Regions from separate parts of the Streptomyces sp. NPDC001137 genome, predicted to be linked through region 1. Evidence: riboswitches for the same ligand, from Rfam matches in the RefSeq annotation. Region 1 holds a riboswitch; the other holds the start of a gene.

Region 1 (7,701 bases):
TCGGCCGTACCACTAGAGTGAGGTCCACCCCAGCTCCGGCCCCCGAGGGAGAGAACCAGCCGTGATCACCGCGATCGTCCTCATCAAGACCAGCGTGGACCGGATCCCCGAGATCGCGGAGCGGATCGCTTCGCTGGAGAGCGTGAGTGAAGTTTTCTCCGTGACCGGGACGTATGACCTGATCGCGATGGTTCGGGTGAAGCAGCATGAGGATCTTGCCGATGTGATCCCTGGCAGCATCAGCAAGATCCCTGGCGTCGAGGCCACCGATACGCACGTCGCGTTTCGTACGTACTCGCAGCATGACCTTGAGGCCGCGTTTGCCATCGGGTTGGATTCGTGATCGACGCCTAGGCGTCTGCGGGGCGCGGTTCGTGTGCGACTGCCAGTCCGTTGTGGCTGGTCGCGCAGTTCCCCGCGCCCCTGAAAACGAAAAGCCGCTGCCCCTGAGGGGGCTGGATCACACCGCCGGGACGCAGCGGCCGTCCTCTGTGCGGTACTGCCACTTCGCGCCGTCCGTCACCAGCTCCTTGACGGCGGTGACGAAGCGCTCGACGTGTTCGTCGGGGGTGCCGGCGCCGAAGCTGACTCGGATGGCGTTGAGGGACTTCTCGCCGGGGGCGGCCTCGGGGGCGCCGCACTCGCCCTGGGTCTGGGGGTCGGTGCCGAGGAGGGTGCGCACCAGCGGGTGGGCGCAGAAGAGGCCGTCGCGGACGCCGATGCCGTACTCGGCGGAGAGCGCGGCGGCGAAGTGCGAGCTGTTCCAGCCCTCGACGACGAAGGAGAGCACGCCGACCCGGGGCGCGTCGTCGCCGAACAGGGACAGCACCTTGACCTGCGGGACCTCTGCCAGGCCCGCGCGGACCTTCTCGATCAGGTGCTGCTCGCGGGCGACCAGGGTGTCGAAGCCGGCCTCGGTGAGCGCCTTGCAGGCGGAGGCGATGGAGTAGGCGCCGATCACGTTCGGGGAGCCGGCCTCGTGGCGGGCGGCGCTGTCGTGCCACTCCACGTCGACGCCGCCGTCCTCGCGCCGGGTGACCTTGCGGCTGGCGCCGCCGCCCGCGAGGTAGGGGTCGGCGGCCTGGAGCCAGTCCGCGCGGCCGGCCAGTACGCCGGAGCCGAAGGGCGCGTACAGCTTGTGGCCGGAGAAGGCGACCCAGTCGACGTCGAGGTCCTGCACGGAGACGGGGTGGTGCGGGGCGAGCTGGGCGGCGTCCAGGACGGTACGGGCGCCGTGCGCGTGGGCCGCGGTCGCCAGCTCGCGCACCGGCCACAGCTCGCCGGTGACGTTGGAGGCACCGGTGACGCAGACCAGGGCGGGACCGTAGGGGTCTCGGTCGGCGAGGGCGCGCTCCAGGGTCTCGACGGCCTGCCGCGGGGTGCGCGGGGCGTTGAGGTAGGTGACCCGGGCGTCCTTCCAGGGCAGCAGGCTGGCGTGGTGCTCGGTCTCGAAGACGAAGACCTGGCAGTCGGCCGGAAGGGCCCGCGCCAGCAGATTGAGGGAGTCCGTGGTCGAGCGGGTGAAGATCAGCTGGTCGTCGGCGCGGCAGTCGAGGAACTCGGCGACCGTCCTGCGGGCGTTCTCGAACAGGTCGGTGGAGAGCTGCGAGAGGTAGCCGGCGCCGCGGTGGACGCTGCCGTAGTAGGGGGCGTAGGCCGCGACGTCGTCCCACACCCGCTGGAGGGCCGGGGCGCTGGCCGCGTAGTCGAGTGCCGCATAGGTGACTTCGCCGCCCGTGACGAGCGGGACGGTGACATCCCGGCCCAGAACGGGCAGCGGGGCACAGACGGAGGTGGCGGCGGCAGCGGTGGAGACAGACATGGCGGAACTCCCGTGTAAGCAGGTGGAATTCGCCCCGCGAGCGGCATGGCTCAAGCAGGGGCGTGAGGGGAAAAGGGGATGCGGAGGCGGGGCTCTGCGGCCCTATCGCATTCGCTTGCTCACGGAAGGCTCCTCGACGACCAGGACCCCTGGTTGCTCGAGGGGTCCGCGCTTGCCGTAGACCTCGCTGCCTACGGCCTGGTCTTCACCCGGGGCACCCCGCCACGGACGGAGGGTTGCCGGACAGTCGGCCGGGGCCTCATGACTGTCACTCATGACCTGGACAGGAACGTACGTGAAGTGATCGCGGTCCCGCAACTCCTGTCCGGATTGCGGGACCGCGGTCCTCTGCTAGGCGTTGCTGACAGCCACCCAGCGCTCCAGCGCCCGCTTGGCCGCGCCGGAGTCGATCGACTCCGCCGCCTTGTCCATGCCGGCCCGGATCTGCTCGGCCAGCGTCCCGGGACCCGGGTCGAGGGCCACGAGGGCCGCCGCCGAGTTCAGGAGTACGGCATCCCGTACGGGGCCCTTCTCGCCGTCGAGGAGCCTGCGGGCGACCTCCGCGTTGTACGACGGGTCGCCGCCGCGCAGGGCCTGAACCGGGACCAGTTCGAGACCGACGTCACGGGGGTCGAAGGTCTCCTCGGTGACCTTGCCCTCGCGGACGACCCAGACGCGTGAGGTGGCCGTCGTCGTCAGCTCGTCGAAGCCGTCGTCGCCGCGGAAGACGAGGGAGGAGTTGCCGCGCTCGGCGAGGACGCCGGCGATGAGCGGCGCCAGGCGCGGGTCGGCGACACCGACCGCCTGTGCCCTCACCTTCGCCGGGTTGGTCAGCGGACCGAGGGCGTTGAAGGTCGTCCGGATGCCCAACTGCCCTCGGGCGGCGGCCACATGACGCAGCGCCGGGTGGAACTTGATGGCGAAGCAGAAGGTGATGCCGGCTTCCTCCGCGACCTCCGCCACCCGCTTCGGCGTCAGTTCCAGATTGACGCCCAGCTTCTCCAGCACGTCCGAGGCGCCGGAGGCCGAGGAGGCGGCCCGGTTGCCGTGCTTGACGACCTTCGCGCCCGTGCCCGCGATGACGATCGCCGACATGGTGGAGATGTTCACCGTCTTCGCGCCGTCACCGCCCGTTCCGACGATGTCGACGGTCCGCCCCGGCACCTCGATCACGTTCGCGTGCTCGTACATCGTCCGGACGAGCCCGGTGATCTCCTCGACGGTCTCGCCCTTCGCGCGCAGCGCCACCGCGAACCCGGCGATCTGGGCGTCGGTCGCCTCACCGCGCATGATCAGGTCCATCGCCCAGGCGGTGTCGTCGGCGCTGAGGTCGTGGCCGTCCAGCAGGCCGTTCAGCAGCAGGGGCCAGGAACGGCCCGCCGCGGTGTCGCCTCCAGCGGGGGTCACAGCGCTCATAAGGCCGCTCCTGGTCGTCGTAGTGGAAGAGAACGAGTGTGAGGCCACCCTATCCAGCTCAGGGCATGGAAAAGGGCCCCCGTCCGAAGACCGGACGGGGGCCCTTCTGCCGTGGCGTGGCGAGCCGCAGCGATCAGTGGTGGCCGTGGCCGCTCGTGATCTCCCTGTACTCCTCGACGGTCGGCTTCGGAATCTGGGACTCCTCGCCGTAGTACGCCTCGCTGAGCTTGGCGCGCAGTCGCTCGGAGCCCTTGACCTTGCGCTCGACGCCGTTCTCGTCGACCGTCGGGCCGATCTGGGCCGGCTTGTACTGCTCGTGCGCCGTGAGGGTGTGCAGGGCGTCCTGGCTGAGCGGCTCGTGCACCTCGATGAACTCACCGTGCGGCAGGCGCTTGATGATGCCCGACTCGCGGCCGTGCAGCACCTTGTCCTTGTCGCGGCGCTGGAGGCCGAGGCAGATCCGCTTGGTGGCGATGAACGTGAGCACCGGCACGACGAAGAAGCTGACGCGCACGAACCAGGTGATCGCGTTGATCGACAGGTGGAAGTGCGTGGCCCACAGGTCGTTGCCGCCACCGATCATCAGCACGAAGTACCAGGAGACCCACGCGGCACCGAACGCGGTACGCGTCGGGGCGTTGCGCGGACGGTCCAGGATGTGGTGCTCGCGCCGGTCGCCGGTGACCCAGGACTCGATGAACGGGTAGACCGCGATCGCGACCAGGACCAGCGGGAAGACCACCAGCGGGATGAACACGCCCAGGACGAGCGTGTGGCCCCAGAGGTTGATCTCCCAGCCCGGCATCACACGGATCAGGCCCTCGGAGAAGCCCATGTACCAGTCGGGCTGGGCGCCGGTGGACACCTGGTCCGGACGGTAGGGGCCCATGGCCCAGATCGGGTTGATCGAGGCGATCGCCGCGATGGCCGTGATGACGCCGAAGACCAGGAAGAAGAAGCCGCCGGCCTTCGCCATGTACACCGGCAGCAGCGGCATGCCGACGACGTTGTTGTTCGTCTTTCCGGGGCCCGCGAACTGCGTGTGCTTGTGGTAGAAGACCAGGATCAGGTGGCCCACCATCAGGCCGAGCATGATGCCCGGCAGCAGCAGGATGTGGACCGAGTAGAACCGGGCCACGAAGTCGCCGCCCGGGAACTCGCCGCCGAAGAGGAACATCGACAGGTACGTGCCGACGATCGGCACGGACAGGATCGCGCCCTCCATGAAGCGGACACCGGTGCCGGAGAGCAGGTCGTCCGGGAGCGAGTAGCCGGTGAAGCCGGTGAACATGCCCAGGACGAGCAGCAGGAAGCCGAACACCCAGTTGACCTCACGCGGCTTGCGGAACGCGCCGGTGAAGAACACACGCATCATGTGCACGAACATGCCCGCGAGGAAGATCAGCGCGGCCCAGTGGTGGATCTGCCGGATCAGCAGACCACCGCGCACATCGAAGGAGATGTGCAGGGTCGAGTTGAACGCCTCGGACATCATCTGACCCTGCAGCGGGATGTAGCTGCCGTGGTACTCCACCTCGTTCATCGACGGGTGGAAGAACAGCGTCAGATACACACCCGTGAGGATGAGGATGATGAAGCTGTACATGCACACTTCGCCCAACATGAACGACCAGTGGTCGGGGAAGATCTTGCGCATGTTGGTCTTGGCCAGGGAGTAGATCCCCAGCCGGCCGTCGGCCCAGTCGGCGACGCGCTCGCCGGCCGGCGCCTTGCCGCGGCGTGCCGCGGCGCTGTCGTTGGTGCTCATCCGCGCTCCCAGAATGCAGGACCGACGGGCTCTTCGAAGTCGCCGAGCGCCTCGAGGTAGCCCTGGTCGTTCACGCCGATGCGCAGCTGCGGCAGGGCGTGACCGGCGGGGCCGAAGATCACCCGGGCACCGTCGGACAGGTCGAAGGTGGACTGGTGGCAGGGGCACAGCACGTGGTGCGTCTGCTGCTCGTACAGCGAGATCGGGCAACCGACGTGGGTGCAGATCTTCGAGTAGGCGACGATTCCCTCGTGCGACCACTCGAGCTCGCGCTTGTCCTTGATGTTGTCCGGCTGGATCCGGACGATCATCAGGGCCGCCTTGGCGATCTCGGTCTGGAAGTTCTCGTCGTGCTCCTCCAGGCCCTCGGGCTTGGCGAAGGTGAGCGAGCCGACCGCGACGTCGGAGGCGCGCAGCGGCTCGTTGGTGTTCATGTTGACGAGCAGCTTGCCCTTGGACCACAGCGTGTGGCGCAGCTTGGTCCCCGGCAGCGGTCCGAGGTCGCGCAGCAGCATGACGCCGGAGAGCGGGAACAGGGCCAGCGCACCGAACATCGTGTTGCGGATGAGCTTGCGGCGGCCGAGCGCGGACTCCTTGGCGCCCTGCTTGAAGTCGGCCATGACCTTGGCCTTGACCTCGGGGGACGCCTCGATCGGGTGCCGCTCGTCGGCGATCTCCACGTCGGACATCAGGGTGCGGGCCCAGTGGACCGCGCCCGCGCCGATGGCGAACAGCGCGAGACCCAGGGTCAGGCCCAGCGCGAAGTTCAGCGCGTTGATGTGGCCGATCGGGAAGACGTAGATCGCCTTGTCGTGCGGGATCGCCACGTACGAGGCGATGAAGCCGACCGTGGCCAGCATCGAGACCGTGAACAGCATGGCCACCACACGCTCGGACCGCTTGGCGGCCCGCTCGTCGATGTCCTGCACCCGGTGCTCGTGGGGCGGCAGACCGGGGTCCGCGAACGGGTTCTTCTCGTCCGCGAGGCTTACGGTGCCGTGCGCGTCCTGCTCAGCGGGCAGGTTCTCTTCTGGAATGTCTTGGCTACTCATGACTTCTTGGCCTTTGCGGTCCGAGCGGCGACCCAGACGGCGACCGCGATCAGCGCGCCGAGTCCGAAGATCCAGGCGAACAGGCCCTCGGAGACCGGGCCGAGTCCGCCCAGCTCCAGGCCGCCGGGGCTCTCGGTGTCGTCACCGTTGACCGCGTTCAGGTACGCGATGATGTCCTTCTTGTTCTGCTCCGACAGCGTGGTGTCGGGGAACGACGGCATGTTCTGCGGGCCGGTCTGCATGGCCTCGTAGATGTGCTTCGGGGCGACGCCCTCGAGGCTCGGGGCGAACTTGCCGTGCGTCAGCGCACCGCCCTTGCCGGTGAAGTTGTGGCACTGCGCGCAGTTGGTGCGGAACAGCTCGCCACCCTTGGCGATGTCGGCACCGTCCGGGCCGTAGTCCGCCTTCGTCGGGATGGACGGGCCGGCGCCGAAGGAGGAGATGTACGCGGCGAGCTGGTCGATCTCGGCCTGCGAGTAGATGACCTTCTTCTTCGGGACCTGAGCGCCCGGCTGCTGGGCCGGCATACGGCCGGTGCCGACCTGGAAGTCGACGGCCGCGGCGCCCACGCCGACGAGGCTCGGACCGTCGGTGGTTCCCTGACCGCCGGTGCCGTGGCAGCTGGCGCAGCCCACGGAGTAGAGCTTCTTGCCCTCGTCGATGGCAAGGGACTGGGCGGTGTCATCGGCCTGCGCCTTGCTCGCGGGTGCGAACGCGGCGTACAGCCCCCCGGTGCATGCCAGCGCGAGGAGTAGGACGACGAGCGCCGCCATGGGATGGCGTCGTCGTGCGGAGAGCTTTTTCACGGATTACCCCGGTGTCAGGATCTTCTGCGTCGATGCTTGTGGGTTGTGCGCCGCGCGGGCGCACGCGGGAACGGGCCCGGCTACTTGATCAGGTAGATCGTGGCGAAGAGGCCGATCCACACGACATCGACGAAGTGCCAGTAGTAGGACACGACGATGGCCGCGGTCGCCTGCTCGTGGGTGAACCTCTTGGCCGCGTAGGTGCGGCCGAGAACGAACAGGAAGGCGATGAGGCCGCCCGTCACGTGCATGCCGTGGAACCCGGTGGTCAGGTAGAACACCGAGCCGTAGGGGTCGGAGGACAGGGAGAGCCCGTCCTTCTTCACCAGCTCCGTGTACTCGAAGATCTGACCGCCGATGAAGATCGCACCCATCACGAACGTGATGATGAACCAGCCCCGGAGCTTCTTCACATCCCCGCGCTCGGCGGCGAACACGCCGAGCTGGCAGGTGAGGGAGGAGAGCACCAGGATCGTGGTGTTGGTCGCGGAGAACGGAAGGTTGAGATGGCTCGCCATCTCCTTCCAGTGATCCGGACCGGTCACCGATCGCAGGGTGAAGTACATCGCGAAGAGGGCCGCGAAGAACATCAGCTCGGAACTCAGCCAGATGATGGTTCCGACGCTGGTGAGGTTCGGCCGGTTGACCGACGGGTGCGCGTGCCCGGTTTCTACTGTCGTTGCTGTCGCCACGACCGACATTATGTCGGTCGCTTATCCCGCCCTCACTCCGGGGGGTGCCGTTCGGAGTGTTGCTGCCGTCCATACCGGTGTTGACGTGGTGTTGAACGGAGTAACATCCGCCCCATCGGGCCTTTCCGTACGACGCCGACGTCTC
Region 2 (7,701 bases), on a different contig from region 1:
CGTCGCCGTGCGGCACGGCGGCTTCGCCGGGGTCCCCGGCCTGGAGCACCTGGTCGTCCTCGGCCACTACGGCGCCGAGCGCTGGGACGCGGTCAGCGGCAACGTCAGCGCACCCGCTCCCCACCCCGGGGTCGCCGCGGTCCGCGCCGAACTCCCCGGCTTCCTCGACCGCATCGGCGCCTGGCAGGGCACCTGGATCGAGGAGAAGGGCCGCGCCGTCGCGGTCCACACCCGCCGCGCCTCCGACCCCCAAGCCGCCTTCGAGGCCCTGCGCGCCCCCCTCACCGACCTCGCCACCCGCCACGGCCTGATCGTCGAACCCGGCCGCATGGTCCTCGAACTGCGCCCCCCGGGCATGGACAAGGGGGTGGCCCTCCTGGAGTACGTCCGCGAGATCGACGCGTCGGCGGTCCTCTACGCAGGCGACGACCTCGGCGACCTCCCCGCCTTCGCCGCCGTCGACAAACTCCGCTCCGACGGCACCCCCGGCCTCCTGGTCTGCAGCGGCAGCGACGAGGTGACGGAACTACGGGAACGAGCGGACCTGGTGGTGGACGGCCCGGAGGGGGTCGTACGCCTACTGCGAGCCCTGGCGGGGCATGTCAGCCCGTCCGGCGTTTGAGGACAAGGCCCTTCAAGGGCCGAAAGGCGGGGGTCTGGGGGCGGCAGCCCCCAGCCTCAGCCGCGCAAGGCCTCCAGCTGCTCAAGAAACCACTGCGCCGGCGGCAACGCCGTAGCCGCAGCAGCAAGCCGCTTGCTGCGCTCGGCCCGCTCAGCCGCCGGCAGGCTCAACGCGGCGTGCAGCGCCTCCGCCGTCCCGATCACGTCGTACGGATTCACCGTGATCGCGTCCTCGCCCAGCTCGGCGTAGGCACCCGCTTCCCGCGACAGCACCAGCGCGCAGCCCTCGTCGGAGACGACCGGCACCTCCTTCGCCACCAGGTTCATGCCGTCCCGGATCGGGTTGACGAGGGCCACGTCGGCCAGCCGGTAAGCGGCCAGCGAGCGCGCGAAGTCGTCCTTGACGTGCAGCACGACCGGTGTCCAACCCGGCGTCCCGAAGCGGGAGTTGATCTCCTCGGCCACCCGCTGCACCTCGGCCGTGTAGTCGCGGTACACGGCGAGGTCCTGCCGGGAGGGGTAGGCGAACGCGACGTGCACGACCCGCTCCCGCCACTCGGGGCGGCCCTCCAGCAGCTGCCGGTACGCCAGCAGCCCGCGCACGATGTTCTTCGACAGCTCGGTGCGGTCGACCCGCACCACCGTTTTGCGGCCGGCGCCGATCTCCTCCTTCAGCGCGGCCATCCGCTCGGCCACATCGGCCTCGTGCGACCGCTTGCGCAGGAAGTCCGCGTCCGCGCCGAGGCCGTGCACGCCGATCCGGGTGCCGCCGAGGCCGCCCACCACCGCCGAGGCGCACGCGGTGAACGCGTCCGCCCAGCGCCGGGTCAGAAAGCCCAGCCGGTCGGCGCCCAGCATGCCGTGCAGCAGCTGCTCGGCGATGTCGTCCGGCAGCATCCGGAAGTAGTCCACCGGCGCCCACGGAGTGTGCGAGAAGTGCCCGATCCTGAGGTCCGGCCGCAACTCCCGCAGCATCCCCGGCACCAGACACAGGTGATAGTCCTGCACCAGCACCGCCGCGCCCTCGGCCGCCTCCTGGGCGAGCGCCTCGGCGAAGGCGCGGTTGTAGGTCTCGTACGAGGCCCACTGCCGCCGGAACTCCGCGTCGAAGACCGGCTCGAGCGGGGTCTGGTACAGCATGTGGTGCACGAACCACAGCACCGAGTTCGCGATGCCGTTGTACGCGTCGGCGTGCACACCGGCCGGGATGTCCAGCATCCGCACACCGTCCTCGCCGACCCCGCGCCGTACCGCCTCGCGGTCGCCGTCGGACAGCGCCGAACACACCCACAGGGCGTCCGCGTCGGGCCCGATCGCGGACAGGCCGGAGACCAGCCCGCCGCCACCGCGCCTGGCGGCCAGCGAGCCGTCCTCCTGCACTTCGTACGAGACCGGGCCGCGGTTGGACGCGACCAGCACCTGATGACCAGCGGAGTGCGTGGAAGCCATACGCCTCAACCTAGCCCGGCCCGGAAACGCTCAAACGTACGGCTGGGCTCTGCGGGTGGACCGTATACACCGCCCGCACCGCGTAACGCGCAGCCTCAGGCGACCTTGCGCGACGCGTACTCCGCGATCTCCACCATCGGCGGCCGCTCCTCCGTGTCCACGGAGTAGGTGCGCGGCTCGAAGCCGTCCTCGCCCCGTTCGAACTGGGTGAGGGAGGGACGGATGAGATGGCCGCGGGCCAGCCGCAGCTGTGCCGTGCGGTAGATCGCGGCGGACATCCGGCCCAGCGCCTGCCCGTCCTGGTGGCGGTGCTTGCGCACCCCGACGTCCACCTGGGCGAGTGCGTCGAGGCCCACCAGGTGCAGGGCGTCGACCAGCATGCCCAGCTCGACGCCGTACCCGACGGGGAACGGCAGCTGTTCCAGCAGGCTGCGCCGGGCCGCGTACTCGCCGCCGAGCGGCTGCACGAAGCCCGCCAGCTGCGGCCAGTGCATGTTCAGCAGGGGGCGCGCCATCAGCTCGGTGACCCGGCCGCCCTGGCCCTGCGCGCCGGCCAGCGGACGGTCGTACATGCCCTTGACGAGGTCGACCCCCGGGTCGGTGAGCAGCGGGCCGACGATCCCGGAGACGAAGTCGGAGGAGAACTCCTTCAGGTCGGCGTCGATGAAGCAGACGATGTCCCCGCTCGTGACCAGGAGCGAGCGCCACAGCACCTCGCCCTTGCCGGGGACGGTCGGGATGCGGGGCAGGATGTCGTCGCGGTGGACGACCCTGGCCCCGGCCGCCGCGGCGACCTCGGACGTACGGTCGGTGGATCCGGAGTCGACGACGACGATCTCGTCGACCAGCGGGACCTGCTGCATGAGGTCGTGACGGATGATCGCGACGATGTCGCCGACCGTCTCCTCCTCGTTGAGCGCGGGCAGCACGACACTGACCGACTGGCCCGTGCGCTGCTTTGCGGCCAGGATCTTGTGCAGCGGGCGATCGGTCAGCGACCAGGAGCGGGTGGTCAGCCAGCGCTCGACTTCTTCCAGCACGTAGGCGGCTCCTCTGCGTTCTCTCGGCGATACCGGATCATCAGATGATCCATCTCGCGGTTCGGACGGCTATCTCAACTGTCCTGGCCTTCGGTTACAGTCTTGAACAACGCTGGTGACCATCGCATGTCGGGGGTCGCCCGGCGTTTACAACCGCATACCGCTCATCCAGAGGGGCAGAGGGATACGGCCCGATGAAGCCCCGGCAACCCTCCAGCCGGTCTCGTACCGATCGATGCTGATCGTTCCGCGAGGCTCCCGGCTAGGGAAGGTGCCAAATCCGTCTCACGGCGAGATGCGTCGTGAGGAAGATGAGGAGAAAGGGCCTCGCCTCACATGGCTGCGCAGACTGTTGCAAGCACCACCGACTCCACGACCGTCGACCTCGGTCCCGCCGCGGCGCTCTCCTGCCGCGAGTGCGGTCACCAGGTGCCCCTCGGCCCGGTCTTCGCCTGCGAGGAGTGTTTCGGCCCGCTCGAGATCGCGTACGACTTCTCGGCCTACGACACCGAGGAGCTCCGCAAGCAGATCGAGGCGGGTCCCGCGAACATCTGGCGTTACGCGCCCCTGCTGCCCGTCCCGGCGGACGTGGCCGACAAGCCCAACATCAACCCCGGTTGGACCAAGCTGGTCAAGGCCGACAACCTCGCCCGCGAGCTGGGCGTGACCGGGGGTCTGTACGTCAAGGACGACTCCGGCAACCCGACGCACTCCTTCAAGGACCGGGTCGTCGCCCAGGCCATCGAGGCCGCCCGCGCCTTCAACTTCACCACCCTGTCCTGCTCGTCGACCGGCAACCTGGCCGGTGCGGTGGGTGCCGCGGCCGCCCGCGCCGGCTTCCGGTCCTGCGTGTTCATCCCGCACGACCTGGAGCAGGGCAAGGTCGTCATGGCCGCGGTCTACGGCGGCGAGCTCGTCGGCATCGACGGCAACTACGACGACGTGAACCGTTTCTGCTCCGAGCTGATCGGCGACCCGGCCGGCGAGGGCTGGGGCTTCGTCAACGTCAACCTGCGGCCGTACTACGCCGAGGGCTCCAAGACCCTGGCGTACGAGATCTGCGAGCAGCTCGGCTGGCGGCTGCCGGACCAGCTGGTCGTGCCGATCGCCTCCGGCTCTCAGCTCACGAAGATCGACAAGGGGCTGCAGGAGCTGATCAAGCTGGGGCTCGTCGAGGACAAGCCGTACAAGATCTTCGGGGCGCAGGCGGAAGGGTGCAGCCCTGTCTCCGTCGCGTACAAGGCCGGGCACGACGTGGTGCGGCCGCAGAAGCCGAACACGATCGCCAAGTCGCTGGCCATCGGCAACCCGGCGGATGGTCCTTATGTTCTCGACATTGCCCGGCGTACCGGTGGGGCGGTGGAGGACGTGAACGACGAGCAGATCGTGGATGCGATTCGGCTGCTCGCCAAGACCGAGGGGATCTTCGCGGAGACCGCCGGTGGGGTGACCGTGGGTGTGACCCGCAAGTTGATCGAGAACGGTGTTCTCGACCCCGCCCTCACGACCGTCGTGCTGAACACGGGTGATGGCCTCAAGACCCTCGACGCGGTGGCCGGTACGGGGCTCACCGCGACGATTCGCCCGAGCCTTGAGTCGTTCCGTGAGGCGGGGCTCGCCTAGCAGGTAGTTGTTCGTCTGCGGGCCGGTGGGGGCTGGTCGCGCCCCGCGGCGGAGCCGCAAATCGACACGGCCCCGCGCCCCCAAAGACAAAGGCCCGTTTCCCTGACCGGAGGTTCATCGTGAGCGTCAACGTCCGCATCCCCACCATTCTCCGCACCTACACCGGCGGGCAGGCCGAGGTCACCGCCGAAGGCGGCACCCTCGGCGAGGTCATCGCCGATCTCGAGAAGAACCACACCGGGATCGCCGCTCGCGTTCTCGACGACCAGGGGAAGCTGCGCCGCTTCGTCAACGTGTACGTGAACGACGACGACGTGCGGTTCGAGCAGGGGCTGGAGACGGCGACTCCGGACGGGGCGGGCGTCTCGATCATTCCGGCCGTGGCCGGAGGCTGAGCGAAACAGGTCGGACGACCGATTATTACCGTCGGTAACGCTGATTACCGAGAGTTCATCGAATTGCCCCCTCCGTGAGAGAAGCGGAGGGGGCAATTCTGCATGGTTGAGCACGGTACAGTTGGGGAACCTGCACGACTCCGCTTGCCGCATGCATATGAGTTCCTGCTTCTCGGGCAGCGAGAAGTAGCCAAAGTGTGCAGGTTTTTTGCGCCTTATGCTCCATTTATGGGGCCCGACTTGCCCTGAATTCAGGCGAATTCTCCGTAAATTCCCGACCGGTCGTGCCCGGAATTCTCGTCCGATTGACCTGTTGCAGACGGCAGTTGGACAGATACATTCAGCCGCGGTCGACGCGTTCCGGCGCACGCCCCCAACCGTGGGGGGTGAGGTCTGACCCGGATCCGCGAAGTGTGGATCTGTGCAAGGGCCAGTAATAGGGGAGTTAGGCATGGCTCAGGGCACCGTCAAGTGGTTCAACGCGGAGAAGGGGTACGGCTTCATCGCGGTCGACGGTGGTGCGGATGTTTTCGTCCACTACAGTGCGATTCAGATGGACGGCTACCGCACCCTGGAAGAGGGTCAGCGGGTCGATTTCGAGATCTCGCAGGGCCAGAAGGGGCCGCAGGCGGACATGGTCCGTCTGGCGGCCGGCTGAAGCACGCGCCGGGTTAACTGCAGCGACGTTCTTCTGTTCTTGATCGAAGGGTCCGCACCTCACGGGGCGGGCCCTTCGGCATGTCCGGGGGCCTGGGTCGGTCCCGGGCGGGTGTCGCCCAGTACCCGGGAGCCGCTTGCGCCCGCCCGTCGCCCGACCACCACCCCTCAACGAGCACTCGCTGCGCGAGCGCGCCTTGCACTCTCATGGGTCGAGTGCTAATCATTGGCGTTAGCACTCTGAAGGTGAGAGTGACAATGAAGGACCGGGTCGGTGAGGCCCGCAGGCCGGGTGGGGAAGGAACCCACGAGGTGTGCGAGCCGTCCGTCGCGGGCGCGGGCGCGGTCCGAAGGAATCACCCCCAGTCCTGGAGGGACCACTTCACATGGCCAAGATCATCGCGTTCGACGAGGAGGCGCGGCGCGGCCTCGAGCGCGGCATGAACCAGCTCGCGGACGCCGTGAAGGTGACGCTCGGCCCCAAGGGCCGCAACGTCGTCCTCGAGAAGAAGTGGGGCGCCCCCACGATCACCAACGATGGTGTCTCCATCGCCAAGGAGATCGAACTCGAGGACCCGTACGAGAAGATCGGCGCCGAGCTGGTCAAGGAAGTCGCCAAGAAGACGGACGACGTCGCCGGTGACGGTACGACCACCGCGACCGTGCTCGCCCAGGCCCTGGTCAAGGAGGGCCTGCGCAACGTAGCCGCCGGCGCCAACCCGATGGCCCTCAAGCGCGGTATCGAGAAGGCCGTCGAGGCCGTCTCCGGTGCCCTGCTCGAGCAGGCCAAGGATGTCGAGACCAAGGAGCAGATCGCTTCCACGGCCTCCATCTCCGCCGCCGACACCCAGATCGGCGAGCTCATCGCCGAGGCCATGGACAAGGTCGGCAAGGAAGGCGTCATCACCGTCGAGGAGTCCCAGACCTTCGGTCTGGAGCTGGAGCTCACCGAGGGTATGCGCTTCGACAAGGGCTACATCTCGGCGTACTTCGCCACCGACATGGAGCGGATGGAGGCGTCGCTCGACGACCCGTACATCCTGATCGCCAACTCCAAGATCGCTTCCGTCAAGGACCTGCTCCCGCTCCTGGAGAAGGTCATGCAGTCGGGCAAGCCGCTGCTGATCATCGCCGAGGACGTCGAGGGCGAGGCCCTGTCGACCCTGGTCGTCAACAAGATCCGCGGCACCTTCAAGTCCGTCGCGGTCAAGGCCCCGGGCTTCGGCGACCGCCGCAAGGCGATGCTGAACGACATCGCCATCCTCACCGGTGGCGAGGTCATCTCCGAGGAGGTCGGTCTCAAGCTGGAGAACACCTCCCTCGACCTGCTGGGCCGCGCCCGCAAGGTGGTCATCACCAAGGACGAGACCACCATCGTCGACGGCGCCGGCTCCACGGAGCAGGTGCAGGGCCGGGTCAACCAGATCCGTGCCGAGATCGAGAACAGCGACTCGGACTACGACCGCGAGAAGCTGCAGGAGCGCCTGGCGAAGCTGGCCGGCGGTGTCGCGGTCATCAAGGCCGGTGCCGCCACCGAGGTGGAGCTCAAGGAGCGCAAGCACCGCATCGAGGACGCCGTCCGCAACGCGAAGGCCGCCGTCGAGGAGGGCATCGTCGCCGGTGGTGGCGTCGCGCTCATCCAGGCGTCCACCGTCTTCGAGAAGCTGGACCTCGAGGGTGACGAGGCGACCGGCGCCAACGCCGTGCGCATCGCGCTCGAGGCCCCGCTGAAGCAGATCGCCGTCAACGCCGGCCTCGAGGGCGGTGTCGTGGTGGAGAAGGTGCGCAACCTGACCCCGGGCCACGGCCTGAACGCCGCGACCGGCGAGTACGTCGACCTGGTCAAGGAAGGCATCATCGACCCGGCGAAGGTCACGCGCTCTGCCCTGCAGAACGCCGCCTCCATCGCCGCGCTC

The links. A riboswitch is a leader RNA that binds a small molecule or an ion and turns the genes downstream of it on or off. The one in region 1 is predicted to bind S-adenosylmethionine.
Region 2: linked by a shared signal. The riboswitch ahead of thrC (threonine synthase) and the one ahead of ABT254_RS16995 (aminotransferase class V-fold PLP-dependent enzyme) in region 1 are both predicted to bind S-adenosylmethionine.

What each region holds. Positions count from the first base shown of each region.
Region 1 is NZ_JBEPBA010000007.1:323,666-331,366, forward strand. Features, by position in the region: gene ABT254_RS16985 (rhomboid family intramembrane serine protease) at 1-65, shown strand, start outside; gene ABT254_RS16990 (Lrp/AsnC family transcriptional regulator) at 62-343, shown strand; gene ABT254_RS16995 (aminotransferase class V-fold PLP-dependent enzyme) at 461-1,822, opposite strand; SAM riboswitch class IV at 1,986-2,102, opposite strand; gene trpD (anthranilate phosphoribosyltransferase) at 2,174-3,238, opposite strand; gene qcrB (cytochrome bc1 complex cytochrome b subunit) at 3,372-5,006, opposite strand; gene qcrA (cytochrome bc1 complex Rieske iron-sulfur subunit) at 5,003-6,058, opposite strand; gene qcrC (cytochrome bc1 complex diheme cytochrome c subunit) at 6,055-6,864, opposite strand; gene ctaE (aa3-type cytochrome oxidase subunit III) at 6,945-7,565, opposite strand.
Region 2 is NZ_JBEPBA010000026.1:145,437-153,137, forward strand. Features, by position in the region: gene otsB (trehalose-phosphatase) at 1-622, shown strand, start outside; gene ABT254_RS37790 (alpha,alpha-trehalose-phosphate synthase (UDP-forming)) at 679-2,070, opposite strand; gene ABT254_RS37795 (glucosyl-3-phosphoglycerate synthase) at 2,166-3,110, opposite strand; SAM riboswitch class I at 3,272-3,428, shown strand; gene thrC (threonine synthase) at 3,447-4,733, shown strand; gene ABT254_RS37805 (MoaD/ThiS family protein) at 4,853-5,128, shown strand; gene ABT254_RS37810 (cold-shock protein) at 5,580-5,786, shown strand; gene groL (chaperonin GroEL) at 6,172-7,701, shown strand, end outside.